DNA from 3 places in the Alkaliphilus crotonatoxidans genome. Region 3 is predicted to be linked to each of the others. Evidence: riboswitches for the same ligand, from Rfam matches in the RefSeq annotation. Region 3 holds a riboswitch; each other region holds the start of a gene.
What was found. A riboswitch is a leader RNA that binds a small molecule or an ion and turns the genes downstream of it on or off. The one in region 3 is predicted to bind cyclic di-GMP.
Positions count from the first base shown of each region.

Region 1: linked by a shared signal. The riboswitch ahead of ACYQ1I_RS07310 (thioester domain-containing protein) and the one ahead of ACYQ1I_RS14745 (transglutaminase-like domain-containing protein) in region 3 are both predicted to bind cyclic di-GMP.
Region 2: linked by a shared signal. The riboswitch ahead of ACYQ1I_RS00315 (HD-GYP domain-containing protein) and the one ahead of ACYQ1I_RS14745 (transglutaminase-like domain-containing protein) in region 3 are both predicted to bind cyclic di-GMP.

Region 1 covers NZ_BAAHXS010000004.1:985,374-995,312, forward strand. Annotated here, with positions in the region: gene ACYQ1I_RS07295 (transglutaminase TgpA family protein) at 1-895, shown strand, start outside; gene ACYQ1I_RS07300 (LCP family protein) at 1,050-2,048, shown strand; gene murC (UDP-N-acetylmuramate--L-alanine ligase) at 2,213-3,622, opposite strand; cyclic di-GMP riboswitch class I at 3,910-3,996, shown strand; cyclic di-GMP riboswitch class I at 4,072-4,161, shown strand; gene ACYQ1I_RS07310 (thioester domain-containing protein) at 4,417-6,702, shown strand; gene ACYQ1I_RS07315 (class D sortase) at 6,783-7,445, shown strand; gene purR (pur operon repressor) at 7,684-8,502, shown strand; gene spoVG (septation regulator SpoVG) at 8,648-8,929, shown strand; gene glmU (bifunctional UDP-N-acetylglucosamine diphosphorylase/glucosamine-1-phosphate N-acetyltransferase GlmU) at 9,143-9,939, shown strand, end outside.
Region 2 covers NZ_BAAHXS010000001.1:68,012-77,950, reverse strand. Annotated here, with positions in the region: gene ACYQ1I_RS00345 (spore germination protein) at 1-366, shown strand, start outside; gene ACYQ1I_RS00340 (GerAB/ArcD/ProY family transporter) at 379-1,224, shown strand; gene ACYQ1I_RS00335 (Ger(x)C family spore germination protein) at 1,468-2,577, shown strand; gene ACYQ1I_RS00330 (cupin domain-containing protein) at 2,658-3,005, opposite strand; gene ACYQ1I_RS00325 (ATP-binding protein) at 3,109-5,091, opposite strand; gene ACYQ1I_RS00320 (ATPase) at 5,357-6,433, opposite strand; gene ACYQ1I_RS00315 (HD-GYP domain-containing protein) at 6,858-8,060, opposite strand; cyclic di-GMP riboswitch class I at 8,304-8,391, opposite strand; gene ACYQ1I_RS00310 (PKD domain-containing protein) at 8,552-9,939, opposite strand, start outside.
Region 3 covers NZ_BAAHXS010000006.1:558,486-568,424, reverse strand. Annotated here, with positions in the region: gene ACYQ1I_RS14750 (pyridoxal-phosphate-dependent aminotransferase family protein) at 1-786, opposite strand, end outside; gene ACYQ1I_RS14745 (transglutaminase-like domain-containing protein) at 1,346-2,143, opposite strand; cyclic di-GMP riboswitch class I at 2,157-2,238, opposite strand; cyclic di-GMP riboswitch class I at 2,274-2,355, opposite strand; gene ACYQ1I_RS14740 (AraC family transcriptional regulator) at 2,432-3,553, opposite strand; gene ACYQ1I_RS14735 (HD-GYP domain-containing protein) at 3,773-4,399, opposite strand; gene ACYQ1I_RS14730 (helix-turn-helix domain-containing protein) at 4,697-5,047, shown strand; tRNA gene ACYQ1I_RS14725 (tRNA-Ser) at 5,215-5,303, shown strand; gene ACYQ1I_RS14720 (ABC-2 transporter permease) at 5,477-6,124, opposite strand; gene ACYQ1I_RS14715 (ABC transporter ATP-binding protein) at 6,121-6,981, opposite strand; gene ACYQ1I_RS14710 (GntR family transcriptional regulator) at 6,984-7,358, opposite strand; gene ACYQ1I_RS14705 (hypothetical protein) at 7,812-8,330, shown strand; gene ACYQ1I_RS14700 (NAD-dependent protein deacylase) at 8,566-9,279, opposite strand; gene ACYQ1I_RS14695 (winged helix-turn-helix transcriptional regulator) at 9,328-9,642, opposite strand; gene ACYQ1I_RS14690 (nitroreductase family protein) at 9,766-9,939, shown strand, end outside.

The DNA.
Region 1 (9,939 bases), on a different contig from region 3:
TGTTTCATATTTTCTCTTTGAAGAGAAGCAGGGATATTGTACCTATTTTGCCACAGCCATGGCAGTATTGCTAAGAACCCAGGGGATACCGGCCCGATACGTCGAAGGATATCGTATGCCGGAGGCCAATGAAGAAGGGATTTATGAGATCAGACAAAAGGATGCCCATGCATGGGTCGAGGCCTACATGGGGTCAGAGGGTTGGATGATCTTCGAGGCAACCCCTGCCTATGATGAGCCTGTGCTGCAGGAGGCCCCATTAAACAGAGAAGAATCTACAGAAAATACAGCAGCGGAATTTGATGAGATGGAGGCTTTACTGGAAAGGGCCCTAAGGGATAGCGAAATTCAGCCAGTTCAAGAGCCCCAGGGGGAAGTGGATCGCAATTTGGAGGATCTGCCCATTCCCACCCTAGAAAGCTCCCTGACGAGTCTTTGGGTTTTTCTAAAGAGGATTTTGAAGCGGTTTTTGCCCATCAGTCTTTTGGGGATGCTACCCCTAAGAATTCTCTACAGCAAATTGAAGCTGATCTATTATCTAAGATCGTTGGATCAGGGGAGCAGCAACCAAAAAATAATTTACTTGTATGATCATATTGTACAAATGATTGGAAAAATCTATTCTCCTATTCAAGTTGGAGAAACCCCTAGGGAATATGCTCAACGGCTTCAGCGAATTGTTTACGATTCACATTATGATTTTAAAGAAATAACAGAAATATTTATGAATGCTAAATACAGTTCCAAAGAGAGCTCGTTATTGGACGTCCAGCGAACTACAAGATATTTTAAGCTGATAGACGGAAAACTAAGACAGCATTTAGGAACTTTAAAATACATTTTTGTAAAGTACATCAAGGGAAAAATGATTCAGTATAATAAATTAAGGAAATAATTTCTATAAAGATCCTTGCAAATTCACCTTTTCTATAGCTTTTTTTATACTTTTTTGTTAAAATAGAAAAGATGTTTAAAAAATAAAATGAATTAAGGATAATGATAGTGCTATATGATGCTTAGTTATGAAACCAAACGGGGAAGTGAACAGGATGAAAACCTTTTTTAAAATATTCGGCATTGCCTTTTTATGTTTTGTGGTGATTTTCACCAGCCTTGTATGGTCTTTCAATCATTTTATGCGGGATGATCATCCCAATTCAGATGAAATTATAGAGGCCGTGGTTGATCCCAATCAGGAAAACCTGGTAGATGATGTAGATCGGGATGAATTGGAGGAACTGGTATATAACAGTGATCGAATCAATTTTGTATTGATGGGGCTGGAGGGCCCCAGGAGCGATACTCTGATGTTTGTCTCCTTTGAGCCAAATGACAAAAAGATCGATATTATTTCCATCCCTCGAGATACCTATTATCATCGTAAGGGCTATGATCGGCTGGATAAGCGTAAAATCAATTCTGTCTATGGGGATCATGGTGCAGCTGGTGTCAAGACCGTTGTCAGTGATATTTTGTATGATATTCCCATTGACTATTATGTATCTGTAACCTATAAAGGGGCTGAGGCCATTATTGATTCCCTTGGAGGCGTTCCGGTTCATATTCCTAAGAAAATGGACTACTATGACCCCTATGATGATCCACCCCTTAGAATTTATTTCGAGGCGGGAGACCATATTTTAAAGGGAGCCGACGGGGTTAAGTTCCTTAGATTCCGTAAATCGACACCGGGAAGCGGCGGTATGTCCTATGCAGACGGCGACCTGGGAAGAATTAAAGCCCAGCAGGAGTTTATCAAGTCAGCCTTTAAAAAGGCCCTGAGCCTAAGGCTGCCTTCAGTGGCCACCGCTGCCTTTAAGCATGTCAGAACCGATATGCAATTACAAGAGGTACTTTCATTGGCCACCTCGGCTGTGGGAATGAACATGGAAAATGTGGAAATGAGAGTACTTGCTGGGGAAGATCGATACCAAAACAAAGTATCATATTATTTCCCCGATTATCCGGGCATTCGAAATCAGCTAATAGAAGTCTATGGCGGCCAGCCTGTAGTTGATGGGTCAACTGATGAGTCAATTGAAGAATAAAATGAAGGAGCAGAACTGGGGGAGTTCTGCTCCTTCTTTATAAATGGATAGGGGAGTGGGGGTTTATGTATTCTAAAATTACCCTCCTTTGCTTGGACTAAACAGGTACAGTTAAAAAATATTATTAAATAATATAATTAATTAAATTGTTTCCGATCGAATGACTAGATGATCTTTTTATTTTGCACTAAATACTTTCCCTTTTCAATCAGCATTTCACCAATTTTATAGACATCTCCGGCTCCCATGGTAATGACCAGGTCAGTAGGCTGAACCTTCTGTAATAAATAGTCTGTAATTCCATCAAAATCCTTTAAATATTGTACATCATCATGATCCTTAATTAATTCAGCCAAGCGGCTGCTGTGAATTTCACCGTTATCCTTTTCACGGGCGGCATATATATCGGTAATGATCACATGATCTGCATCATGAAAGGACCTTGAAAAGTCCTCCAGCAATGCCAGGGTTCGGGTATAGGTATGGGGCTGAAAAATACACCAGATTTCACCATGGGGGTATTTTTTAGCGGCCTCCAGGGTTGCTCTAATTTCAGCGGGGTGATGGGCATAGTCATCTATGATTTTGGCACCCTTCACTTCACCGAGAAGATCAAAGCGACGGTGAATCCCCTTATAGATTTTAATGTATTTGACAATTTCTTCAGCGGGAATTCCCAGGATATAAGCTGTGGCAATGGAAGCCAGGGCATTGTAGATATTATGGACACCGGGAATACTCAATTGAAATCTGCCAAGGGATTTGCCTGAAAAATATACTTCAAAGGAAGGAAAGCCGTTGGTATGGAAAACAATGTCCCTGGCTGTAAAATCACAATCCTTTTTTATTCCATAGGTAAATACCTGGCAGGTAAGCTGTTGAATCACATCAGACACATTGTCATCATCGCCGTTGACAACCAAATAGCCATCCTGGGGAATCAGCCGGCCAAAACGATGAAAGGCTCCTTTAATATGGTGAATATCCTTATAAAAATCCAGATGATCCTCGTCAATATTCAAAATAATTCCAATAAAGGGGTTGAATTTTAGAAAGCTCTCAACATATTCGCAGGCTTCCGTAATAAAATGCTGACTTTCACCAATTTTGATATTCCCGCCAATTTCGTCCAATTCTCCACCAACCATGATGGTAGGGTCCAGCTTGGCATATTCCATCACAAGGGATAATAAAGATGTGGTAGTGGTCTTTCCGTGACTTCCAGCAACTGCAATGGCACGGTCATACATCTTCATAATGAGCCCAAGCATGTGGGCTCGATCAATCTGAGGAATACCCAGCCTTTCTGCCTCCTGGCGTTCACAATTATCTGCCTTAACGGCAGCTGTATAGACAACTAAATCAGCGTCCCTGACATTTTCACACTGATGGCTTAAAAAAATCTGCGCCCCATGACTTCTTAGCTTTTCAATTATGTTAGATTCCTTAATATCTGAGCCGGAAACATGATAGCCATGCTTAAGCAGGATTTCTGCTATTGCACTCATACTGATTCCACCGATACCAATTAAATGAATACGTTGTATTTGGTGGTTTAGATCAAAAGAAATCAAAATCTTCACTCCTCTATCTAAAAAATTATTGCTGTAATAATATTTTTGCCCAAAAAAAGCATATTCTATGATGCTTCACAGGAAATTCATGATACACAGTTAAATAATATGTGATGCTATATTGTATCATAACATAAAAAAATTGTGTAATCACTAAAAAACTTCGATATTTTACCTGATGAATAAGATAATATACTTTTTTATAAAAAATACTTGATTTTTTTCTTTACACCATCTAAAATAAGAAAATATAGGAATATATTTCCTTGTAATAATTTTCATATGTTTGGTGAAAAAGGCAAACCAGTCGAAAGATTGGGACGCAAAGTCAGGAATCTAAGGTATGCATATACGATGATCGTCCGACTGCCACAGTTTAAATTGTGGCAGTTTTTTTATATCATTTTTGTACTATAAAGTTTACGGAGCTAATAAAATATTTAAGGCACAAACGTAAAGGGCAAACCAGTTCGAAAGGCTGGGACGCAAAGTTAGGAATCTAAGGTATGAATCAATACGATGATTGTCCTGCTGCCGCAAAATCGTGCGGCAGTTTTTTGTTTTTGATGGAATGTTAGTCATACCAGACCTAATAAAATATAAAGCGACATACTTAATAATTAATTTATGTTTTAATGATTCAATTGGTACCTAGTACCCTGCCTCATTTAAGCTAATAGATTATCCCTGTCCAAATTTGCCACAGCTCTTATCTCGCCTTTTAAAGGACACAAGTTACTAGAAAAGCAATTTTGCTTCAATAAAACTATATTAAAAAGGGAGGAAGTGAAGGAATGGTAAGAAAAAAAATCAGGAGAAGGAGCTTTAGCCTGATTATTGCCCTACTGGTGGCCTTGATGTTTATGCCCAGCATAGCCTATGGAAATAGCCAATATTACCGCTGGGATGGAACGGGTACCAGGGGCTCAGATTCAAACACCTATCTTTTCCATGTAAGACAGTATAGTAATGGCAAGTATGTAGGGTCAACCATTTATGTCTACTGTGCAGACGAAACCGTCAGGGCACGACAGGATGTTGACTATCGGCTGATCAAGCTTGAAGATGCCGAGTCCATTGGCATCAATGAAGCTAAAGCCAACAAGCTAAGGGCCATAGCCCATGGCTCATACCCCAATATCAGCCTGAATGATTTAAAGAAGGCTGTAGGAAATGTAAACAGCTTAACCCAGGCCCAGGCAATTACTGCAACACAATATGCAATATGGAATCAGACCAACAATTATAGCCCTACCTATTTTCAATTATTAAATCGTAATGTAAAGCGGGTATATGAGTATTTAAAGTCACTGCCCGGTATACCGGCCGCTGATCACCCTGCCGATGTGGGAATCACAAACGTAGCCATTGGCCCAAATGCAGAGGAAGATGTGGAAATTACCTTTAGCTATGGGGCGGATCAAACCAATTACGACGGCAGCTATATTGAGTTAAATCATCAGTACAGTATTGATTTGCAGGGGGTTTATCCAGGAGCAGAGGAAACCGTCAACACTGATAAAGGTATAAAAACAGTAAAAATAACGATTCCCGCTGAGGAATTTCAAGCGGACATCGATTTTCAAGTAGAAGTGAAAGGACATCAAAAAGTCTATGACGCTTTGATTCTACTGCCGGTGGGAGGCGTGAAGCAGTCTCAGACTTTAATAGGCATTACAGGGATGGAAGCTGGAATCGCCCTTTCTGCCATGACCAAGCTTTATTATGAATATACGCCGCCAACCGGAAAAATAACAGTCAATAAGGTTGTTTATGATCATGATAATACAATTGTAGAAGAAGACCAGACTGACTTTACCGTCCATATTTCAGGGCCACAGGGCTATAATGAAATACATACGGTCAGTGCTGGCCGTTCATTGGAAATAGAAAACCTGCCCCTGGGTGAGTACTTGATAACCGAAATTAATATACCCGAAGAATATATACCGATATATGAAATATCACCCGCCGATGGAAGAATTTTATTAACAATTGGAGCCCTGGAAGGTAGCGTTTATGTTTATAATACCAGGGTTCAACCAGAAGACCCGGAAGATCCCGAGGATCCAGAAGACCCAGAGGATCCAGAAGACCCAGAGGATCCAGAAGACCCTGAAGATCCAGAAGATCCAGAAGATCCCGAGGATCCAGAAGATCCCGAAGACCCCGAGGATCCTGAAGATCCGGAAGACCCCGAAGATCCAGAAGACCCAGAAGATCCAGAAGACCCTGAGGATCCAGAAGACCCAGAAGATCCCGAAGACCCTGAAGATCCCGAAGATCCTGAAGATCCAGAAGATCCTGAAGATCCCGAAGATCCAGAAGACCCAGAAGATCCCGAAGATCCAGAAGACCCAGAAGATCCAGAAGACCCAGAGGATCCAGAAGACCCTGAAGATCCTGAAGACCCCGAAGATCCTGAAGACCCTGAAGACCCTGAAGATCCTGAAGACCCTGAAGATCCAGAAGACCCAGAAGATCCAGAAGATCCTGAAGACCCCGAAGACCCTGAAGATCCAGAAGATCCTGAAGACCCCGAAGATCCAGAAGACCCAGAAGATCCTGAAGACCCCGAAGACCCTGAAGATCCAGAAGATCCTGAAGACCCCGAAGATCCAGAAGACCCAGAGGATCCAGAAGATCCAGAGGATCCAGAAGATCCCGAAGATCCTGAAGACCCTGAAGATCCAGAGGATCCAGAAGATCCAGAAGATCCAGAGGAACCAGATAATAACAATCCAGGTCGGGATAGAGACAGGGATAGAGATAGGAACAGAGATAGATCCAACACCCCAATTAGGAGGTCTAACCCAAAACCTGAAACCGTTGAAGAGGTAGAAGAAATAATAGAAGAAGAACCTATTCCCCAGGGTGTACCAGAGGTGGAAATAGTAGAAGATATAATAGAGGTAGAAGAAGTAGAGGAAGTTGAAGAAGAGCCCGAAATGATTATTCTTGACGAAGAAATTCCCTTGGGCCCCGTAGCGTTGCCCAAAACCGGTGAAAGATCTCCCTATCTGTTTTATGGACTGGGAACTTTAATCAGTGCATTGGGTATTAGGCTCAGAAGAAAATAATTAAATAAAAAGATATTCAAATTTAATTAAGGGCTGGGATAATTATGTTCCAGCCCTTTTTCCAAAGGAAGGATGCCGCCATGAAAAAACTGTCAACCTTAATCATTGTCATGGGACTCATCATAGCTGCTTATCCCCTGTTGGAAAGGGGGTATTGGTGGTATAGCCAGCAAAAACTGCTGGAGGATTTTGAGGAACACATCACTTTAGAAGCAGCTGCCATGGAAGCATATTATGAGTTAGAAACCATTTTTAATGATGAAATGGAGCAGGATCAGGGACTGGTAAGTCCGACAAACCCGCCTGACCAACAGGAAGAGGAAAAGCCCATCGAGGTGTCGGCACTTGATACAATAGGAAGGATACTAATTCAAAAGATAGAATTAAATCTACCGATTCTGGCTGGTGCAACAAATCGAAATTTAAAAATGGGGGCAGCTCAAATTGAAGGAACTACCACCATTGGCGAAATTGGCAACACGGCTTTGGCAGGCCATAGGAGCCATACCTTTGGACGCTTATTTAATCGATTGGATGAGCTGGAACCCGGAGACATGATTCTTATTGAAACGATTAATGGCATTTACGAGTATGAAGTCTACGAGAAAAAGGTTGTACTGCCCGAGGATGTTTCTGTATTGAATCGAAACAACCAAGACCGGGTGCTTACCCTAATAACCTGTACACCCCTCTATACTGCCAGTCATAGGTTGATCATTCATGCAAAGCAAACAGAGACGTAGCAGTAATTCCTTATATGGCTTGATTTTAATCGGTGTAGTAATTGGTTTAGCTTGAAAATCCTGAAGAAAAGCAATAAAATGATAAATAGAAGTATAAATTCTAATGTTAAGGAAAAAATCAACGGAAATGTTAAGGTAAGAACGTAGGTTATGGTTAATTTTTTACCGAATGTTCATATTTATATTTTTTTCAGGAATGGGGCAATTCCCTATAATAAAATGACTTTGGAGGATGGTTATGAGCAAGCTAAAGAGGAATGAGCGAATAGCAGCCATGGTAAAAATCTTAAGTGATCAACCTAATAAAGTATTTACACTGAATTATTTTACAGAAAAATTCAATTCAGCCAAGTCTACCATTAGCGAAGATATTGTCATTGTGAAGCAAACAATGGAAAAAATGGAGCTGGGAAAAATTGAAACCCTTTCTGGAGCCGCCGGGGGTGTGAAGTTTATTCCCCAAACCAACAAGAAGCAAAACAAAGAAATATTAGAAATGATTGCTGAAAAGCTAAGCCAGGGCGATCGGATACTTCCCGGGGGCTTTTTATACATGACTGATGTGATCTATTCTCCCCATCTGATTCATCATATCGGTGAAATATTTGCCAGTCAATTTGATTATAAACATGTTGATTATATCGTCACCGTAGAGACCAAGGGAATACCCCTGGCCCTAATGGTAGCCCGGGCCATGAATCGGCCTTTGGTGATATTAAGAAGAGACAGCAAGGTGACGGAAGGTTCAACGGTGAGTATTAATTATATTTCAGGATCAAGTGGGAAAATTCAGCGGATGTCCCTTTCACGCCGGGCCATCAAGCCAGGCGCTCGGGTAATTATTATAGATGATTTTATGAAGGCCGGGGGAACTGCCAAGGGGATGAAGGATATGATGAAGGAATTTGATGCAGAGGTAGAAGGGGTAGGGGTGCTAATTGCAACAAAAACACCTGCTGAAAAGCTAATTAATGACTATCGTGCCCTGTTAATTTTAGAAGAAGTAAGGGAGTCAGATCAGTTTATTCAGATGGTACCGAACCCAGACCTGATATAATGCAGATACAATTTAAAAAAAATCCACCAACGACAAAAAAATTCTGAAAACTTGCAATATTATTGCAGGAAATTTGTCCTAAATGGAGAATAGTCCATAATAATATGCATTTTGCAGTATGACAGATGGAAGGTGGTGAGGGACAATGCAAGTGACTGATGTGAGAATTAGAAAGGTAGCAACGGAAGGGAAAATGAAGGCTATTGTTTCTGTAACGTTTGATGAGGAATTTGTTGTACATGATATTAAAATTATTGAAGGTCAAAATGGACTATTTATTGCGATGCCCAGTCGAAAAATGGGGGAAGGTGACTTTAGAGACATCGCCCATCCAATCAACTCGGAAACAAGATCTAAAATTCAGGATGCAATCTTCAGTGAGTATGAAAAAATGGGAGACGAGCTTGAGGGAGCAGTTGGAGAGTAAGAAAAATAAAAAGGGGCCATGGGGGTCCCTTTTATTTGCGGTCAAAATGATATAATGATATAAAGTGATGTTTTAGGGCAGACTTTTTTTATTATATAAAGGTTTTTTGATTTAGGGGTTTTTTATTTAGTCAAAATATAATAAACTATATAGGGGAAATTAGAAGTAAATCGATAAGAATTTACGCTTAAAATATAAATTAGAGGTGAAATAATGGAACTTAAAGCAATCATACTGGCTGCAGGTGAAGGGAAGCGAATGAAATCCCAGCTTCCCAAGGTGCTCCACAGGGTTTGCGGACAAACCATGCTGCAACATGTTGTTGACGCTGCTGAAGATGCTGAGGTAGATGAGTGCATTGTGGTGGTGGGTCATGGGGCCGAGGAAGTAAAAAATAGCCTAAAGCCCCATATTAAGACGGTTTTACAGGAGGTTCAGCTGGGAACTGGTCACGCCCTTGGTATGACCCGAGAGCTCCTTTCTGAGGATGGCTTGGTGCTGGTACTCAATGGTGATGGCCCCTTAATTACCGGTGAAACCCTAAAAAATCTGCTTAAGACCCATGTTTCAGAACAGTATAGTGCTACGGTTTTAACAACAGAGCTGATGAATCCCCATGGCTATGGCCGAATTGTGCGGGATCATGCCAATCAGCTAAAGGAAATTGTAGAGGAAAAGGATACAACACCTGACGAGAAAAAAATTAAAGAAATTAATTCCGGGATTTATTGCTTTAACTCAAGGGAATTGAAGGAAGCCCTGCCTCTGCTAAAGAATGATAATGCCCAGAAGGAGTATTACCTGACCGATGTCCTCTCAATCATGAAGGGAAAGGGCCTTTCGGTGGGGCTTTATCAAGTCGATGACCCTCAAGAAATTATGGCGGTGAACGATCGGGTACAGCTGGCCCAGGTAGAGGCTGTCATGCGAAGAAGGATTAATCATGGGCATATGAGAAATGGCGTTACCATTATTAATCCCGAGGTTACCTATATAGAAAAGGGAGCCCA
Region 2 (9,939 bases), on a different contig from region 3:
GGGGCCATTGTCATTGGAGATGCCGCCGTTAAAGCTAATTTAGCCAGCCCTGCCATGGTGATTGTCGTTGCCATTACCGCCATTGGCAGCTATGTGCTGCCCCACTACAGTACCTCCTTTTCCCTTAGGGCCGTTAGATTCCCTATGATTTTCATGGCAGCCAGCTTTGGCGCCTTTGGCATCATCATTAGCTGGACATGGATTGTGATTCATCTATGCCGACTTGATTCCTTTGGCTATCCTTATCTTTCTCCTATGGCTCCACTTAACAGGGGAATTTTTAAGGACGGCATCTTAAGAAATACCTTAAGGCGCCTACGTACCCGCCCCAGTACCACAAACAAAAAAAATATTTTTCGTTGGTAAAGGAGCCCTGTTATGTATCAAACCCATAAAAACGGAGAAATTACAGCAGTTCAAGCTTATATTATCATTATCAGCATAATGATTGGTAGCGGGATCTTAGGTCTGGCCAGGCTTGTTGCAGAGAAGTCCCAGCAGGATGCCTGGATATCGGTTTTAATAAACAGCTTTCTCATCAGTGCTGTTGTGGGTATTATTATTTATACCTTTAGTCATTACCCTCAATTTAACTTTGTTGAACTATGCAGTTATTTATTTACAAAGCCTATAGGCTATTTTATTGGCTTTGTCTATGGCATTTATGTGATTTTGGCCACCAGCTCTGTCATCCGCTTTTTATCAGAGATGATCTATACCTGGTTCTTGCCCAATACCCCCATCTATGTGATCGCCTTCATCATATTGATTACCACCATTTATATGACGGCCGGAGGGCTGACGATACTGGCCCGGTTCAACGAAGTGATTTTTTTCCTATTGATTCCCTTTGCCCTTTTAGTACTGGTTGGCCTGCCGGAGCTTCGCATCATAAATCTTAGGCCCATAGGGGGAAGTGGTATCAAAAGCATTATTGAAGGAATCATTCCTTCCCTTTATGCCTTTAGCGGCTATGAGGTGATCATGATTTATTATTCCTATATTTCTGACAAGCACAAACCAATTCAAAGAAATTCAATGCTGGCGGTATTAATTGTAGGGGCCTTTTATACCATTAGCGTTGCTGCACAAATTGCCTTGTTTGGTCATCAGGAGATCATGTGGATTTTGTACCCGGCCATTAATTATTTAGGAGCAGTGGAATTTCCATTGATTGAAAGAATGGAGCTGTTTTTTCCATATTTTGGTCCTTCACAGTGCTAGGTACCGCAGGACTCCAGCTTTATTCTGGCTGCATCGTTTTTCAAAACATCTTCAAAAACAAAAAAAGTAATTTATATATCTATTTTATGGCACCAGTCATTTTCATTATCGCTCTCGTGCCCCAAAATACTCCTCAAGTGGCCGAGTTCGGAGATAAGGTGGGAAGATTGAATATTTTTTTCGGTTTACTGCTACCATCACTAATATTTTTGACATCTCTAATAAAAAGGAGGTTCACTGCTGATGAAAAGTAGAAAAATATTACTTTTCGCAGTTCTTGGGATATTGACGATATCTCTTACAGGCTGCTGGGATTCTAGGGATTTAGAGGAGCTATTGGTGGTTTATGGCCTTGGTATCGACATCAGCGAACGAAATCCTGAAAAATTGATAGTGACTATGGGCTTTCCCACCATATTAGCCGAGGCCCCAGAAAAAAAATACGAAATATCAGTGGAGGTAAACTCCATTGGTGAAGCAAAAAGATATCTTCAAAATCAGGTTTATCGCCAAATTACCTATGGTTCTATTCAAGTCATCGTCATTAGCGAAGAAGTAGCCAAACAAGGAATATTGAAACATCTGGATACCCTTTTACGGGAGCCCCTGTTTCCCGGCACCACTCGGCTGGCAGTAGTGAATGACAGGGCTGATGCTTTGTTAAGGCTTAAGCCCCCTGTATCGCTGCTGGTCAGCACCTATTTATATGAATCAATAAAGCAAAGTCATTTAGCTAGTAATGTACCCTTTACCACCCTTAGAAATTTTAATTATATGCACCACACCAGCGGCATTGAACCCGTTCTGCCCTATATAGCCTATAACAAAGATACCGATACATTGAAGGTGGACAGTACGACCCTATTTCGTGACGATAAAATGATCTACCAGCTTTCTGATAATGAAAGTAAAGCATTAATGTTTTTGAAGGGAGAAATACTCAATGGCTTCTATACGGTAAAGCATCAAGAAAACACTGACGAGTACATTACCATTCGAGTTAACGGCGGCAATAGTAAAATAAATACTGAAATAATCAATGATCGACTTAAAATTACCCACGAAATCACCATTAACGGTTCACTGGTAGAATACACCCCCAAGGAGATTGTTTTTGATAATGCCCGTTTACAGGAGGTTGAAAGACATGTTGCAAAAAATATCCATGCCGATTTGGAGGATACGATTAAAGTATTACAGGATTTAGAGAATGATAATGTAGGCTATGGCCTATATGTCCGTGCCAATCACCCTGATTTCTTTGAAAGTGAAAATTGGCATAGACAATTTTCCTATGCCGACATTGAGCTACAAACCGATGTAAAGCTTCAAACCGTTGGTATTTCCCACTAAAAAAAGAGTCTTAGACATCATAAAAGGAGCCTTAAGCAGGAATCTTTTTATGAATATTGTCCAGACCCTTTTTCTTATTTCTAGCCTTGTGGCTTAACGACCACCAGTAGCATCTTGAATTTTTCTACTGCATCCAAGGCATGGGGAACATTGGCCGGCATGACCACTACCTCCCCGGCCTTAACATTCAGCCTTTCCTCGCCTATGGTAATTTCCGCCGTGCCATCCAGAACCTGTACCAGGGCATCGCCGGTGGAGGCATGGGAGCTAATAGCCTCTCCCCTATCAAAGGCAAAAAGAGTAATGCTCAAATCGTCCCGTTGAGAAATGGTACGGCTCACCACCTGAGCCTCCTGATACTCAATTAATTCCGTTAGGGAAACCGCCTGGGATACAGGCATATTTTTGATTAATGCTTCCTTTGTCATCATAAAACCTCCTATTTTAATTGATCTTAATTCAATTCTACCGTAATAAGAAAAGCAGTACCGTGATTTGAATCACATATTGGTAGTTTTTACATAATTCCGCTTATCTATGAAAATAGATGTCTGAAAACTCAATGTTAATTTTTTCAATTCTTTTTTCGTAAAGATCTGTAAATTCATCAACTCTTACTTGATGCTCTGCTAAAAGCTTGATTGGCAGCTTCACAATAAATTCTGTTCCCTTTCCATATTGGCTGTTAGCCTTCACTGTTCCGCCATGGAGCTCCACCAATGATTTGACCAGGGAAAGTCCAATGCCACTACCCTCATTCTTTCTAACTAAAGACCCATCCAATTGGCTGAAGCGGTCAAAAATAATATCCACCTTATCAGGAGGAATTCCGATTCCTGTATCCTTTACCGAGAGAATTGCCATATTTTCTTGTCTTTGAAGAGATACGGTGATTTTTCCCTCAGGTTTGGTGAACTTAATGGCATTCGATAGTAAATTTAGTATAATTCTTTCTATTTTATCAGGGTCACAGGCTGTGTACAATTCCTCTTGATCTGTTAAAAATTCAAAGGTAATCCCCTTATTTTCTATGTACTCCTTGACCGAGACAGAAATGACCTCAGCCACCTTGACAATATCATTATTTTCTAAATTTATTTCAAAATACCCACTATCGATCTTGTTAATATCAATCAGGTTATTGACTAACCTTAGCAAACGATAACAATTTTGCTGCATCATATTAATCTTTTTATTGATCTTAAGCTCTAAGGGGGAAAGGGAGTCATCCTTTAAATAGAGCCCAATTAATTGTAGGGTGCCCAATATCACATTTAAAGGGGTTTTGAATTCATGGGCAATATTGGAGAGCAGCTCTGTCCTTAAGCGATCATATTCCAAGGTTTCAGCCAAAAACCGTTCCTTCTCCTCTATATGCCTTTTTAATTCCTCATTCTTTTTTCGTTCAGTAATATCATGCAGCGTGCAAATAATACCGCAGTTTTCACAATAGGGAATACCCAACGCCAATATTTCCACATTTAACATACCATCAAAGATAGTACGAAGCCTGGTCTCAAACAATACCCTTTCAGATCTCCCCTGTTTCTTAAGTAACTTACTGATCGGCTTCTGATCCTCGGGAAATATAAAATCTAAAAAAGACCTGCCTATTAAATCCTGGGGCCCGTTGGCACCAACCAATTTAATGGCAGCATAATTGGCATAGATAATTTTTTCACCGTGGAGAACAATAGCACCATTTGGTAAGGCCTCCATCAGACGCTGGTAAAGGGCCTCGCTTTGCAGCAGTTTAATTTCCATCTCTCGATTTAAGCCCGATAAATTCCGCCCCATCACCAGAACCGACCTAAGCTCATTATTCTCACCGATTTCAGGATATATATCAAAAACAAATTGACTGCTTTCCCTATGTATTTCGAAAAATTGGTGTTCTCCTTTTTCAACAGCTCTTTTTAAAGCTTGAAGAAAAGCATCTTTAAATTTTGTGGTTACCTTCAGCTCTGAAATTCTTTTGCCAATTACATCCTGCTTATTTAATTTAAAAAACGTCTCTGCTGCCCCATTAACATACTCAAATTGAAAGATTGGGTTTAAGCAGGCCACAAAATCCCTTGTATTTTCTGCCAGTAAAGTAAACTTCCCCTGCCGTTTCTCGATATATTCTTTTTCTTTAGTTTTGTCAATAGTATGTACAAGACAGGTAACATAGTCGGGTTCATGACTGAATATTGAAATGTTAACCCATTCCTTTAAGCTATTACTGTAGGCTTCAATATTTAGGTTTTTTCCAGTTTTAATTACTCTTTGGCAGGTATTCAACCAACTGCTCCAATGGTCATGGAAAACAACCTTGGTTACCCTTGCACCCAATACATCTTTTTTCTGCTTCTGCAGCATATTCAGTAAAGCATCATTCGCTTCTAATATAAGGCAATCATGTACTCGATCTGATTCATCATACAATACCCTCAAATGTACATATCCTGTTCCCAAGCCTCCATATAACAAGGTTTTATTTGCAATTTCCATTTCAGCTTTATAGACACTCAAATTGATCCCTCCCGGTTCTTGAAAGATTTTATGTTAAAGATAGTTAATTTTTCCTTGGCTTCCCTTCAACAGATTTATAACCAATTATTATAAACAATAATCTATAATTCCATGATTTGTTACAAATTCCCTTCATTTTATTCTAAAAAGAAAACATTAATCTAAAGATATCCTTTTTTAAACACAAGGTTGAAGTCAAAAAAGCAAAGGACCCGGGGCGTATTTCGAATTTCAAATTTCCCAGGGTCAATGCCTGATACAAAATTTACTTCATGTTAATTATTTTTTTCTTCAGCCACTCTACCAATTGATCGATCTCTTGAAATCGAACATTGGGAGAATAGAAGGCTTCTATATAATCATGGTTCATTTTTGTCTTTTTTAATTGCTCGAATACCTGATTAAGAAGCTCTTGGACATATTTTTGGGCTGTTTGAATTTCCTCATGATATTGCTTCAATATGGTATCTTCTAAGTAATCATCCATATCAATTACCCGTTTCGCTGTGCTGGAGCCATGCCCCGTTACAGCCAGACCAATTTCAGGCACAGTAATGGTTTCTATCCATTTAGGGTCCATCGGATGATGATAAAATTCAACCATAAGACCCTTTTCTAAAAATTTTTCGGCAATCTTATTAAGGATCCTTGTTTTTTGAACCAGGGAGCTACCAAGGAGTACAAAGCGCTTTTCAATGGAAGCCAGATAGGTTTCTGCATAGTGTATATGTCCATGGAAGGTATAGGCACTGCCAAAAAGGTGTCTTTCCTTGGGCACAGAGTTTCGCTTTTTGTGGCCCCTCACTATTTTACTGATAAATTCTTCTATTTCCGTTGCCGCCATTCTTGAATTCGCTGCTTCTTGGTAAATCCACTCCAGATCATCCTGTATAAGCCTTGCTGCCTTTAAATATTTGTACACACGCTTATAGATTTTTCCGTTTGCATCGATGGCCTTAATAATTTCCTGTCTATCCTTAACCAATGCCTCCTGATTCCAATATTGGCCTAAGTGAAGGATTTCTTCTACAGCTCCCGGGTACTTAGGGTCAATCACATGGGGGGCTGTACCATCAATAAAAGCCACCCCTAAAGCATTAATTACAATGGCATCTAAGCTCTCAGGATCAGCCGAACAGTGATGAAACTCTACATCGTATCCCCTATCCACCATAAAGCTGCCAATATTTTTCATCAGCTGAGACTTCCCTACCCCTGGGCCTCCCTTTAGTAAATAGACCCGACTGGCCTCCTTTAGGTCAATTACATATTGATAATAAGAGTAAAAGCCCTCTGCCGTATTGCCACCGGGGAATAATCGTTTAATGCTTCCCTTCTTCATTGCCTCTCCTCCTCTTAACTAATCAATTCATTCTATCCTATTCCTCCTGGGCTAAAGGTGTGTTTATTTATATACAAGAATTTAATATACCTAATTTCTGCCTTGGTGGCGGTAGCAGTTTATTTTGCCCGCAACAACCTGTTATTATTATTTAAGCTGTTAAATTACTATACTTATATTTCATTGTTGAATTTTGTTATTATACCTGCATTTGTCTTTATTGGTATTTTTCTTAAATGGGCTAAGGGCTGTCGGTAAAAACCTATAAAGATAATCAAAGCGAAGCCTCTTTTTCTATACAATAAAAAAAACCCCCTAATTCAGCATCATAGGTCACTACCAAACATATCATGGATAGCCTGGCCAACCCATTGATCTATGAATTTAGGGATTTAAGTACTGTGCTTTTTACTGCGATCATTTTTTAGATAATTTTTATAAATTCATCCACCAGCAGGGGATCAAATTGTGTACCACGATGTCTTTTTAATTCGGTTATTCCCTCTCCCTTTGTTAACTTCTTACGGTATTCTCTCTCTGAAGTCATGGCATCATAGGAATCGGCTATGGTTACGATTCGCGTTAATAACGGAATTTCTGTTCCTGCTAAACCATCGGGGTACCCCTTACCGTCATACCGTTCATGGTGATTTCTAATGATCGGCAGGGCAGGCTGTAAAAAACTTAAGCTGCTAATCATGGCGCTTCCCTTTACAGAGTGACTTTTAATCATGCTATATTCCTGGTGAGTCAACATGCCCTTCTTTAGTAAAATATCATTGGGTATCGCTAATTTACCTATATCATGAAGTATACTGCCATACTTTAGAATATCCAGCTCTGCTTTTGTCAGATTTAGGTGATGACCAAGCCTTAAGCTATATTTCATAACCCGTTCACTATGCCCCTTTGTGTAGGGGTCCTTTATATTCATCGCCATAACCAAGGAAATTATCATTTCAAAATAGGTTTTCCTTTCCCTTTCCATAAGCTGTTCATTATCCACTATTACTGCATCCATTTTAGTATCCTCTGCTAAAAAGTTAACAAACCCTGCTATCCTTTTTTCTTCTAAGGCGGGTAAATACAACAGCTTTTCAATACCTGCTTCTTTACTTAATTGATTATTAAAAGCCCCTGAGCTATGTTTAAAATCATAACTATGAATAATCCTTAGCTCCTGATTATTTATTATTTGCCGATAGCATGGCTCCCCTTGACTAATTATAACTGGCAAAGCTTTCTCCCCTTTAAGGTTCCTTAACCCATTTATCTTAAAGGAATTATTTACAAGAAATATGGCTGTTTGATCAACACTTAAGAATTCATCCGTACTGAAAATCATCTCATTTAAGAGTTGATTGAACCCTTTGGACTGAAATAGCCTTTCTAAACTGTAATTCCAGTCTTCATAGGAGGCCTGTAGTTCTTCATCCCGATACGAGACTACACCAATAGTTTTATCATGTTGATTGGTTATTTCAATCTTATTACCTCGATTATCTGTCATTTTCAGGGTGTTATCCCCTTTGTCTGCTTTCATTTTGCTGACCAAGCCTGTAACAACCTCGGCAAGATTGCCGATAATTTTATTAAGGTCTAATAATAAAGTAATGATTATGCTCAATAATATGGTATAAAATGAAATTAAAAAAGAGATCAATACTCGATTACTAAAATATAAAAATATTAAAAAGCAAATCAGTAGCAGAAACGTATTGGTTAATAATATTTTTGATTTTATCTTCAATCCCATACCGTACCCCTTACCCTGCATTTTATTATCGAGTCATGGGTTCACCAATAAAAAAAGCGCCTAGTTCATTTTCCCTAGGTGCTATATGTTAAATTTACAAAAAAATATAAATTTTACAGCAACCTGGCAATCATGGAAGTTAACCCTCTTTAGACCCATAGCTTTGCGTCCTTACCTTTCGATAAGTTTGCCAAATTTTATTTAATTTCATAAAAATATACTACATATATAATATATAGTAAATTAGTTCAAATGTATAGGTTTTTTTGTATACTTTTGTTATTTATTTAAACATTCAGTCGTTTTATGTCTAATTAATAGTCAAAAAAAGAGACTTATTTTAAGTCTCGCAACAATAAATTCTATTTATATGGCTGCAATTCTATAGAATCTACCCAAATTGGATTTCTAAAGCCTACGATCTCTAACTTAATTTCTTCCATGCTTACCTTTGGTAACTCCAAATAAACCAGCTTCCAATCATCTTGAACTGTAACAGATTGAGAAAATTCTTCACGGTGCTGTAAATTTCCTTGATTATAAACCATAAGCCGGAGCTTTAAGTTTTCCTCCTGACTGGTTTTAATCAGCATTGAAAGCGTTTCATATTCCTTTGCGTAGAAATTTCTCAGCGTAAAGGTCGGTGAAAGATTCTGATCATTTACAAGCTTGAAGGAGTAGGGTCCCTCATTAAACAGATTAACATCCTTTATAATATTATTTTGCCCCTGGGTGGACAGCGTAAAATATTCGTTATTCTGCGTAATGTTGGCCTCCCTTCCATCCTCCTCTGTATCAAATTTTACCTCCAGTGCCTCAATATGGGGTTCACTCCATTCCCCATTGTTTTGTTGATCCATAATTTTTAAGCTTATGGTATAGGTCCCCTCTTGATTAAAGGATAATTTAGGCTCTCTGTTATCTGAAGTTTGAATGACCTTTCCTTCATAACTGATTTCCCATAGATAGGCCTCGATTGTTTCTTCTCCGGAACCACTGCTTTCATTAACAAGTATCCAATAGGGAGGTTCTTCCTCAATTCGAAAATAAGCCCTGACCTGGCCACCTACAGGGGTATATTCATCTCCCTGAAGGGTCCGTTCAGGCAACCACTTGATGAGACTTGATACACCATAGGCCCCCACCGTTAGCAATAAAAGGATTGCAGCAACTACTGGCCACCGGAAGGTTTTTTTCTCAGGCCGGGGCTGCTCATCTATTTCCCGGTAGGCCTTCATCGGAACTTCTTCAGTCAAGTTATTATCAATACCTTCCATACAATAATGATAAATATAGAGCTTGCGAAAGGTTGCCAGGGCTTCTTTAAGGCTTATATCAGGCTTAGCCTTTAAATCCTCTATAAAAAATTGTACTTCTGCCAAAAGAAGCTCTTCCTGCCTTAATTGACGATATTCAAAGAAAATAATTTTACTTAATACAGAAGAAAGCTTTTCTCCTATGTTAAAGCTACCTGCCAGGTTATAGCCCTCTTCAACGACGATCAGTTCATCAACCGCAAGATTTTCATCCTTGACCACCAGCTGTGCTTCATCAATTAATATATTTTTAAGGGGCAAAGCCAGGAAATCATATTTTGAAATGGCATTTAAATATTGGAAGGCTAAGTCCATACGTTGTTTGATGGGAACGTAATTTTCTTCTAAATAAACCAGCAACGGTTCAGCATCCAATACTCGAGTGGCAATAATCAGCTCTTCCCCTCGCCTTTCTAAATGAATTAAATTCGCCA
Region 3 (9,939 bases):
AAATCTGTTTTCAAGACCCTCTTCAAGGATTTTATCCAATTGATAATCTAAAGCAAACATATGGGAAAGGCTGGGGGTAGAGGGATACTGATAATCTCCTTTCTGAATGTAGTTGTAAAGTTCCAGCAGGTCAAAATATAATCCTCTGTTTTCAACCTGCTTTGCAGCTTCCAGGGCTTTTTGGGAGATGGAGCAGATGGCAATTCCCGGGGGGAGTCCCAGGCATTTTTGTGAGGAGGTGATGCAAATATCAACCCCCAGCTCATCAACGGGTAATTTGGTTCCCCCCAATGAGCTGACGGTGTCTAAACAGAATATTACATCGGGATATTTTTTAACAACCGCTGCAATTTCCTCAACAGGATTCATCACTCCTGTTGAGGTTTCATTATGGGTAATGGTGATTAAATCATATTTACCGGTAGAGAGGGCAGATTCAACCATTTCAGCCGTTGTTGCCTTTCCCAGCTCAGCGGAGAATAAATCAGCCGGCACCCCATTAGCCTTGGCCATTTTAAACCAGCGATCCCCAAAGGCCCCTACAGAAAAAACCGCAGCCCTTCGCCTAGTACAGGAACGAATGGCTCCTTCCATCAAGCCGCTGCCTGAGGAAGTGGAAAGCAATATTTCATTTTCAGTATACATCAGTCTTCTCATTTTGTCTGAGATACTTCTTTGCAGAACAGAGGCATCTTTGGTACGGTGACCAATCATGGGTGTGGCCATTTTTTCAAGTACATCGGGGGTTACATTGACTGGACCAGGTATGAATAGTTTTTTGTACATCATAAAAACCTCCTTAAATTCATTCTCACTCAAAACCATTTTGGTTTTAAAATAATGGCGTAAATTGCCTTTTTATGGTTTTTGGAAATTTCTGAAAAATTCAGTTGTAATTAATTTATTCGTTATGATCTTAAAAAACCCTTTTTATGTAAAAAAATTTATATATAAAAGAAAAGCAAACCTACATATTGCAAGTACCTAGTCAGTTAAAGCTTGGGTTATTCTGAGAAAATTTTCATCTAGTAAGAACGAGGAGAATCCATATCGAGCAATATGACGACCGAAGATAAGCTTTTTCTATTGCAGTTTATATAGTTCATTTATACCTTTACATATTAGCTATTAATCAATCATTATTAAAACCCACCCCAATTTACGTGGTGCCAGTACCCTGTTACAGTTAAAACTTGTGTTTCCCCTGAGTTGAAATTGCCATAAAGCAAGGCATAATAAGGAGGCAATATCGGTTGATCTTATGACTGATGACAACGGAATCACCCAGATATAACTGGAATTTAATAATAAAAACTCCACCCGGTTGGGTGGAACAATAACGATTCTATATATGGCTTGTCCTGTTAAAGTCAGAAGGGCTTTTTATCATGTCAGGCCTCAAATTACTTTTTATTAATTGTGCGTCCTGTGTTGTATCGATTATGACCCAGCCCCCCAGGGCTTCGATATAAACCTCATTCCAGGCATGATATTCATTAATATTGGAAGCATACCCCTTGACCAGCTGAGTCGGTATTCCCTGGCTTCTTAACATGGCTGCAAATAATGACGCATAATCATAGCATATCCCTAGCTTGGTATCGAAGATATGATCAATATCAGGCAAATAATGGGACGAAGTATTAGCAGCCTTTTTATAATCATACTCAATTTCATGAATGATATATTCATAGATTGCCCTCACCTTATCTATATCAGCAGTTAAGTTTTCAGTTAATTCCGAAGCTTTTTGTACTGCCTTTGAAGATGAATCCCATTTTATTTCCTGAATAGAGTTTAGATAGATTATCTTATCATCTGCCAGGTTTACTTTAATTTCCTGCTTTAATATCTCCCTATATTTATTGCCTTCGGTATTTTCCATTAATCTTACAATATATGCTCCGTTTCCCATCTGTAAAGGAAACCGCTCTTTTTTTTCACCATCAAGACGATAACTGAAGCGTTGTCCGTCCTTTTCAATTAAAACCCGCATTTCTTTGTGATGGGCTTGTCCATAAAAAACAGATACAATCCCCCTATTGATGTTTTCAGTACTAATAATTTGGGCTTCTGCACCATATGTAAAAATATTAGCAAATATAAAGAAGACGACAGTCATAATGATTAAAGTCTTTTTCATAGATAACTCTCCCTTCGGTAGCCAGGCTGCCCTTCTTTCGAGTGGGCCCTATGGCTTTGCGTCCCAACGTTTCCATTGGTTTGCCATTGTCGGTGAAAAGCTATAGATCAAAAACAACAAAAACTAATCCTTCGGTGGCTAGGCTGCCTTTCTTTCGAGTAGGCCCTTTAGCTTTGCGTCCCAACGTTTCCGTTGGTTTGCTATTGTCGGTGAGAAGTTCTTTTTTCGTTTAATTATTTTACTGATTTCATTATACCACATTATTAATTTATAAAAACATTTTTCTGATTAAGGCTGCCCAATAATATTGGCCCTATCTTTATATATAATTGCTTCTTCAACATAACGAGTTAAATCACCATTACTCATTCCCTTGGTTTTTCTGTATATTTCAGGAGAAATTCCATATTTCTCTTTAAATACTTTATTAAATTGATCGGGGTTCTTATATCCTACCTCTGCTGCCACCTTATGTATTGCAATTTTCCTAAAAACCAACATACCACAGGCAATTTTTAAGCGTGTATCGACTACCCATTCACCAAAGCTCCGATTGGTCTTTTCATAAATCATTTGACTTACATAGGCTGGATGATATCCAAACTCCTTTGCAACATCTGCCAGCTTCACAGTCTTGATATTTTTCCAAATATATTCCAGTATATCATTCATTCTTTCACTAATAATACCTACTTCACTCTCTTGAAGACTATCTTGGTGGAGCTTTTCCAGCTCTGAAAAAAAGATTATAAATAGGCATTTAATTTTATCATCCTTTAACAAATCACCCCCATAATATTCCATCAGAATTACCTCAAGGGTATGCTGGGACTTCTTGGATGCTACATTCATCACCATATATTTTTGAAAATGCTTTTGATAAAACCATTCATTTATAAAGCTCTGATCAGCATGATCGTTAGAATAAACCATAGCCGTATACACTGTATCCTGAAAGGAAGACGTGATTGCTATATTTAAGACAATATCGCCGGCTCCAAGGATCCCTAAGGCATGGGTTGTTTCAGGATTAATAAAGCAAAGCTGCCCTTGGGTTAGTTGAATTTCATTGGTCTGGTCTTCTATATATAGGCGACACGCTCCCTGAAAAACATAAATAATTTCTAAGTAGTCATGTTGATGGAATGGAACATGGGTGAATCTGGGTTGCTTCGTAATGAGTACCTTATTCTCATCCAAGTCATTAGAATCGTTTGAAAAAGCATTCAAAATAATATCATCTAAAATTTTGTGCTGAGTTTCTAAGAATGATGCTTTATTGCCATAGCCTTCTATTTTATCCTTTGTATAATCAGTATCAAAATTTTTATGTTTCATCAGATTTTGTTTTAAAATCAGCTCCAGCGGCTCTAATCGATTGAGCAATTTCCCTAACTCTTCTATTTCCATTGCTAAGCACCACCCTCCCTATAGTAAAATTAAGAAATTAAACTTATTTAATTATGGTATAAGATATGATACCATGGCCTAATCTATCAAAATACATATGACAGACAATTTGCTAATATAAGACAAATTATACCATAAAATTATATATTAAGATACTTTTTATGTTTTTTTATTAACAATTTTGTTATCTTTTTTCTCAATACTCCTCCTTTTTTTAACCTAGTCCTTCCAATTGGCTTGATTAGCAAGAAATCTTTCATTTAAAGCTTGTTCTAATATTTTTTTGCTTCTTTCATAAATAAAGGGGTCTATTTCCTTTCGCTTCATCCGCTCTAATACTGACATTGTATTTTTAATTTTATAGGGCCTGTATACTCTGGGCTGCGTAATAGCATCAAATATGTCTGCAATACGGATAATTCTGCTATATAGAGGAATTTCATTTCCCTTTAATCCCTCCGGATATCCTGTGCCATCCCAGTTCTCATGGTGGTAACGCAGGGCTTTAGCGATTTTTACATTTTTGTCCTTTATTTTCAGCTGCATTTTTAAGTATAAAGCCTCTGAATAAAGGCAATGCTGTTTCATAGTTCTCCATTCCTCTACTGTAAGCCTTCCTTTTTTATAGAGGATAGAGGGTGGTATTCTGCTTTTGCCAATATCATGATATAAGGCACTTTCAAACAATTCGTGCTTCTGTTGATCGGGCAGCTCTATTTCACCAGCTATTTGAGCAGATATAATGGCTACATCAATTGAATGGGCAAAAATCTCTAAAGACAATTTATGGTCCATTGGGTTCCCGATATGGTCTGTCAATGCTAAATCATGTATATTCCACTGCATCCTATACACCCCTTCTATAGCCATCTTATTTGCTGTATCCTTCAGATAATGTAACTGGTAAGCCGGGCTTATATTTAACAAATTTGTCTTTGTCGCAATTAACTTTTAATCGTAATTTTGATCAGATTAAATACTTATTTTTAAATCAGTATCATATTTTGTAGTAAGTCGTCATCTTTTCTTATATTTTATACAAGGTTGGCATATCTTGTCAATTCTTTTAGAACTGTTACATAATTCTGTCAGTGTGTGGAATACTAATTGCTAATCATATTAAAGTTATAATGAGGTGATAATATGAGCGTAGATTACAAGGCTATCGGAAAAAAAATACGGCTAATTCGGACTCAACATGAATTAACAATTGAACAGATGGCCGAAATTTTGAATCTGTCGGCATCATACATGGGCTTAATCGAACGGGGTCAGAGAGGAATCAGTATCGAAACATTATATAAGTTTTCTACCATCTTTAATGTCAGCACCGATTATTTACTTTTTGCAGAGGATGAGGGGAAGGGTCAGCTACTGGAGTCAGTAACAAATTCACATCAAAAGCATATCTTGAGCCTAACACAGCAATACTCGGAAAAGGAGTTTATTTTTCTGATTGAGTTTATCAAGCTCAAAAATAAATATGACCGCTAAAAAGCGTTGGTTGAAGTTTTTCCCCTTCAACCAACGCTTTTTGGCAATTATGAGTAACATGACATAAAATAATAGACAGAGGAATTGACAAATTAAGCATAAAGCTGTATTTTATATATAGGCCAATTTTGCTATTGGTTTTATGTTATATTTTTTTAAGAAACTATGGAAGCGTATCGAAGTGGTCATAACGAGCCGCACTCGAAATGCGGTTGTCCGCAAGGGCACGTGGGTTCGAATCCCACCGCTTCCGCCATGAGCCTGTTTGCGGTCAATGTCTGCAACAGGTTCTTCCTTTTTATGAGCTTCCGCTTTATCCTCAAATCCTAAATGTATCAAAATGTTGTTTTCTAACATAATTTTCCCCTGTTTAGGGAGCAGAGAAACTCTCTCTGTTGCTTTTTTGCCCAGCTACTCTCTGCATTAGATTCACAATTCTTTTTTAGAAAAAATTTTAGTAGACACCCTCATTGAAATACCAAAGACCAACATACTTGCCAAGGCTAACACAATATTTTTGATTGTGGAAGATATTGCTGCCAAAGCCGAAATATCAATTGTGATGTTCGCAAAGAGATTGGCAAATACAACGGGCCCAAAAGATAATACAAAAATCATAATCATAAAAACGAATTTTGCCTTTACGGCTCCATACCTGACTTCAATAGGCATGTAGATACCATATAATAATACACTAAATAAAAGTACCATTAGAATAGTTGTTAAATCAAGAATGTTAGATTTGTCTATAACTAACATCACAAGGGTATGCACTATATAACAATATGCAAATATCAAAAGGGAAAATACATATTTAGCCTTTATAAATGCACTTCGAGTATACGGAGCAGTACACAATAATGCAGTAGCTTTGGGATATTTAGCTTCTTCCTGTGAAATAGCCTGTAATAACAAAAGTTCAGCCATAGCAACCATGTAAAGAAAAGGGAAAAAGCCCGAAAGCGAAGGAGCGCTAAACATAATAAATAAAGGAATTGCAATAACCACCAGCATTGTTACGATTACATATTTCTTTGCAATTAAAATATCCTTCTTCACTAAATTCCATAACATCATTTTCGCCCCCCTTCAATATAGGCCAACATAATATCCTCTATAGTCGGCCGTTCAACTAAAATATCCGGTATGATTTTTTGCACCCTTGAAAGTTTGTCTGTAACTCCGGTAAAGCCAAAATCAGTTAGTTGAATATTTAGGAACAACTCTTTATTCTCATTGTTAAGAGCCTTGTTATCACCCTTTATCACACGATAATTGTCAAGTAAAGTGTCCTTTTCTTGTTCAAGTAATGTCCTACCGCCATGTATGAGAATAAGCGTATCTGCAACCTTATCCAGGTCAGATGTAATATGAGTGGAAAAGAATACGCCTTTACCGCCCTTATTCATGTAATCGGTCATTATTTCTAAAAGCTGACTTCTAACCAAAGGGTCAAGTCCGCTTGTCGGTTCATCCATAATAAGTAGCTCAGTCTCATGGGACAAAGCAAGCGTCAGCGCAAATTTCATACGCATACCTTTTGACAGCGTTGCAATCTTTTGTCGTGGGTTAAGTGAAAACCTATCCATATATCTTTTATAATCTTTGTCGCTCCACCTTGAGTAGGCTGGAGCGATTATGCTTTTCATTTCATCCATTGTTAGCTCATCATAAAAATAGCCCTCGTCCAGAACGACACCAATGCGGTTTTTCAACTCCTGGGCATTACTTTCCAAGTCTTTCCCGAAAATTTTAATTGAACCGGAAGCTTTTTGCGTAAGGCCAAGAATTGTGCGTATAGTACTAGTCTTTCCTGCGCCGTTGACACCGATAAAGCCTGTAATACAACCCTCTGGCAAAGAAAAGCTAATATCGGTTAGTGAAAAACCTTCATAAGATTTATTTAACCCTGAAACTTCTAAAATATTGCCCATACTTAGTCCTCCTCGTATAAAATATCCATCATAGCATTTAGTTCTTCTTTTGTGATATTCAAGGTTTTTGCTGTATCAATCAATTCCTGCATTTTCTTTTCAACCATGTGTCGTTTGGATTCTCTCAAAAGTTCAACATTTCCCGTTGATACAAAGGTGCCAATGCCAACTTGACTTGTAGTAAAACCTTCCTGCTCCAATTCATCATAGACACGGCGAATTGTTAGGACACTTACTTTTATATCGTTGGCGAAACTTCGGATAGATGGCAAAGAGTCACCTTCTGCTAATTCACCTTTTAGAATAGTATCAATGATTTGTTCCTTTATCTGCTGATATAATGGTTTATCAGAAGAGTTGGAAATCAATATTTTCATTCACATAACCTTCCAATCGTATAGTGTGTATGTTTATAATACACAATATACACTAAATACACTTAATTGTCAATCGCGAATTAGAATTTTTTGTCGCAGGGATATAAGCTCCTACTGTGAAAAGTAGTGGATACAAATAATATGATATAAAAAAAGCCCCTATCTATAGGGGTTCCGGGTACTCTATACTTTCTTGAATTTTTGTGCGGAACGGCGAAGGCCACCAACTATAAACGCTATTGTTCTTTCACCTTAGAAAAAGAGGTGCGAAGGTAAGCTTTTTATTATTCCAAAGCTTCTTCACTGATCTTTTTAAGCTGGTTTATAATTTGAATTACATCTTCGCTAGGAAGATTTTTTTAGAAAGAAAGCTTGTTCCCTCAGATATTTTAGATGAATTATATAATTTTTCTCCAAGTGAAACTAACTGACTTAAGTTTTTAAAATCATCTTTTGAAAGCGTTTGTTTCTCAGATAATTTTTTTATATAGAGAGATAGATAATCAAAATCGTACCAGAATTCCACTGGATGACGGCACAGCCTTTCATTATACCCGCTCATGGGCCGATGAGCTTGTCGGTGGCGATGTACGAGACTATGCGGAAAGCCCGGAGAAGCTACAAGATCTTATCAATTTTTCTACAGCTGAAACACCTTCCTATAGTGTGGCAAAGCTGATAAATGGTGAGATCGTATCGGAGTACCCCCTTGAAACCGAGCAGCTTGCAGAAGCAATTATCATGGATGTTATGGTAAAGTCTGCCGCCTGGGAGGGCATTGATATTACCACCTTGAAGGAGTGCTATCTGATTCGTCAGATGTTTCCGAAGGCAAATGAAATCCATGAATATTATGCCTATTTACTGGAGGATGGCAGAGCAGTTTTGCAGTCCGGTACAGGCGGCCGGTATAGCATGCTATCACAGGAGCTTTATTTGGAACTGGTTGACCACTGTCGGCAGCCTTTATGAAAAAGGCAACCACTCAATCAGTCTCCAGTTTGCGGGGAACAATTGGTTATGTACTTTTCACTTAAATAAGGCTGAGCCGCTGCAGCATTCTATGTGAGGCAGCGGCTCTTACTTCGTCGTTTAGCAATTAATAAGCTTTAGAATTAAAATTTCAATTTCTTCTCTGAATTATATAAGAAAGGCCAATTTGTTCAAACATTTATTTACTATCCTTTCCTAAGATTACTTCTGCTCCTTAGCACTTGATCTTCCCCAAAACCTCTCCTATGGGCTCGTAAATTGCAAGGGCTGCCCTCTTGTCTGCAGAGGTTTTTGTTTTGTTGATTAATATTAGCTTGTCTCCTTGATAATAGTCAATTAATCCGGCAGCAGGATATACATTTAGAGATGTTCCCCCGATAATCAGTACATCTGCCCTGCTGATATATTCTACTGAACGACTGATTACCTTATCATTAAGCGGTTCTTCATACAATACAACATCAGGCTTTATAATATCGCCACAGATACAACAAGGTACTCCAATGACAGATTGAATATGAGTAAGGTCATATGATTTATTGCACGTCATACAATAATTTCGGTGAATACTTCCATGTAATTCCAGAACATTCCTGCTTCCGGCCGCCTGGTGAAGGCCGTCTATGTTCTGGGTTATAACCGCTTTTAATTTTCCCATTTGCTCAAGCTTTGCCAGGGTAAAATGAGCTTTATTGGGCTTGGCATGTAAAAATAACATTTTCTCTCTGTAGAATTTATAAAATTCTGTTGTGTGACTCATGAAAAAGGAATGACTTAAAATGGTTTCAGGAGGGAACTGATATCGTTGGTGATACAAGCCATCTACACTCCGAAAATCAGGAATTCCACTTTCGGTAGACACTCCTGCTCCTCCAAAAAACACAATATTCCGGCTTTCGTCAATGATCTGTTGTAGTTTTTCTTGCATATTCTCTGCTCCTTTGCATAGATTTTCTCCGTTTATATTTTTAAAATCCTATCCCTTTTTTTGCTTTCTTGCCTCAATCCCCCAGGTTGCCAACATTTCCAGAGACGGCCGTATCTGCTTTCCCAATTCTGTCAACGAGTATTCCACGCGCGGTGGAATTTCATTATACTGTTTTCTAATAACCACGCTGTCACCTTCTAATTCTTCAAGGGATTTCGCCAACATAAAGCTGGAGATCCCCGGCAGTTTTCTTTGCAGCTCATTAAAGCGTATCACATCCTGTTGGCCTAATTCCCACACAATGGGGAGTTTCCATTTACCATTCAAAACACTTAAAGCGTATTTTACAGGACAATCGTCCATGAGTTATCACCCTTTACTTATATTTTTATTACTTACCTATAATTTTTTGCGTACTTGAACTAATCTAAGTGTACTCATATCATTATAAATGAAAAATAGAAAAAGTAAAGGTGGTAATAGATCATGAACGTGTTAACAGCAATTGAAAAAAGAAAAAGTGTCCGTGCTTACAAGCCTGGAAAAGTGGAGCAGGAAAGATTGGATACCCTCGTTGAGGCAGCAAACAGCGCCCCAATCTTCGGAGAAATTCATATTACAGTAGTTGAAAACTCCTCTTTACTTAATGAAATCAACGAT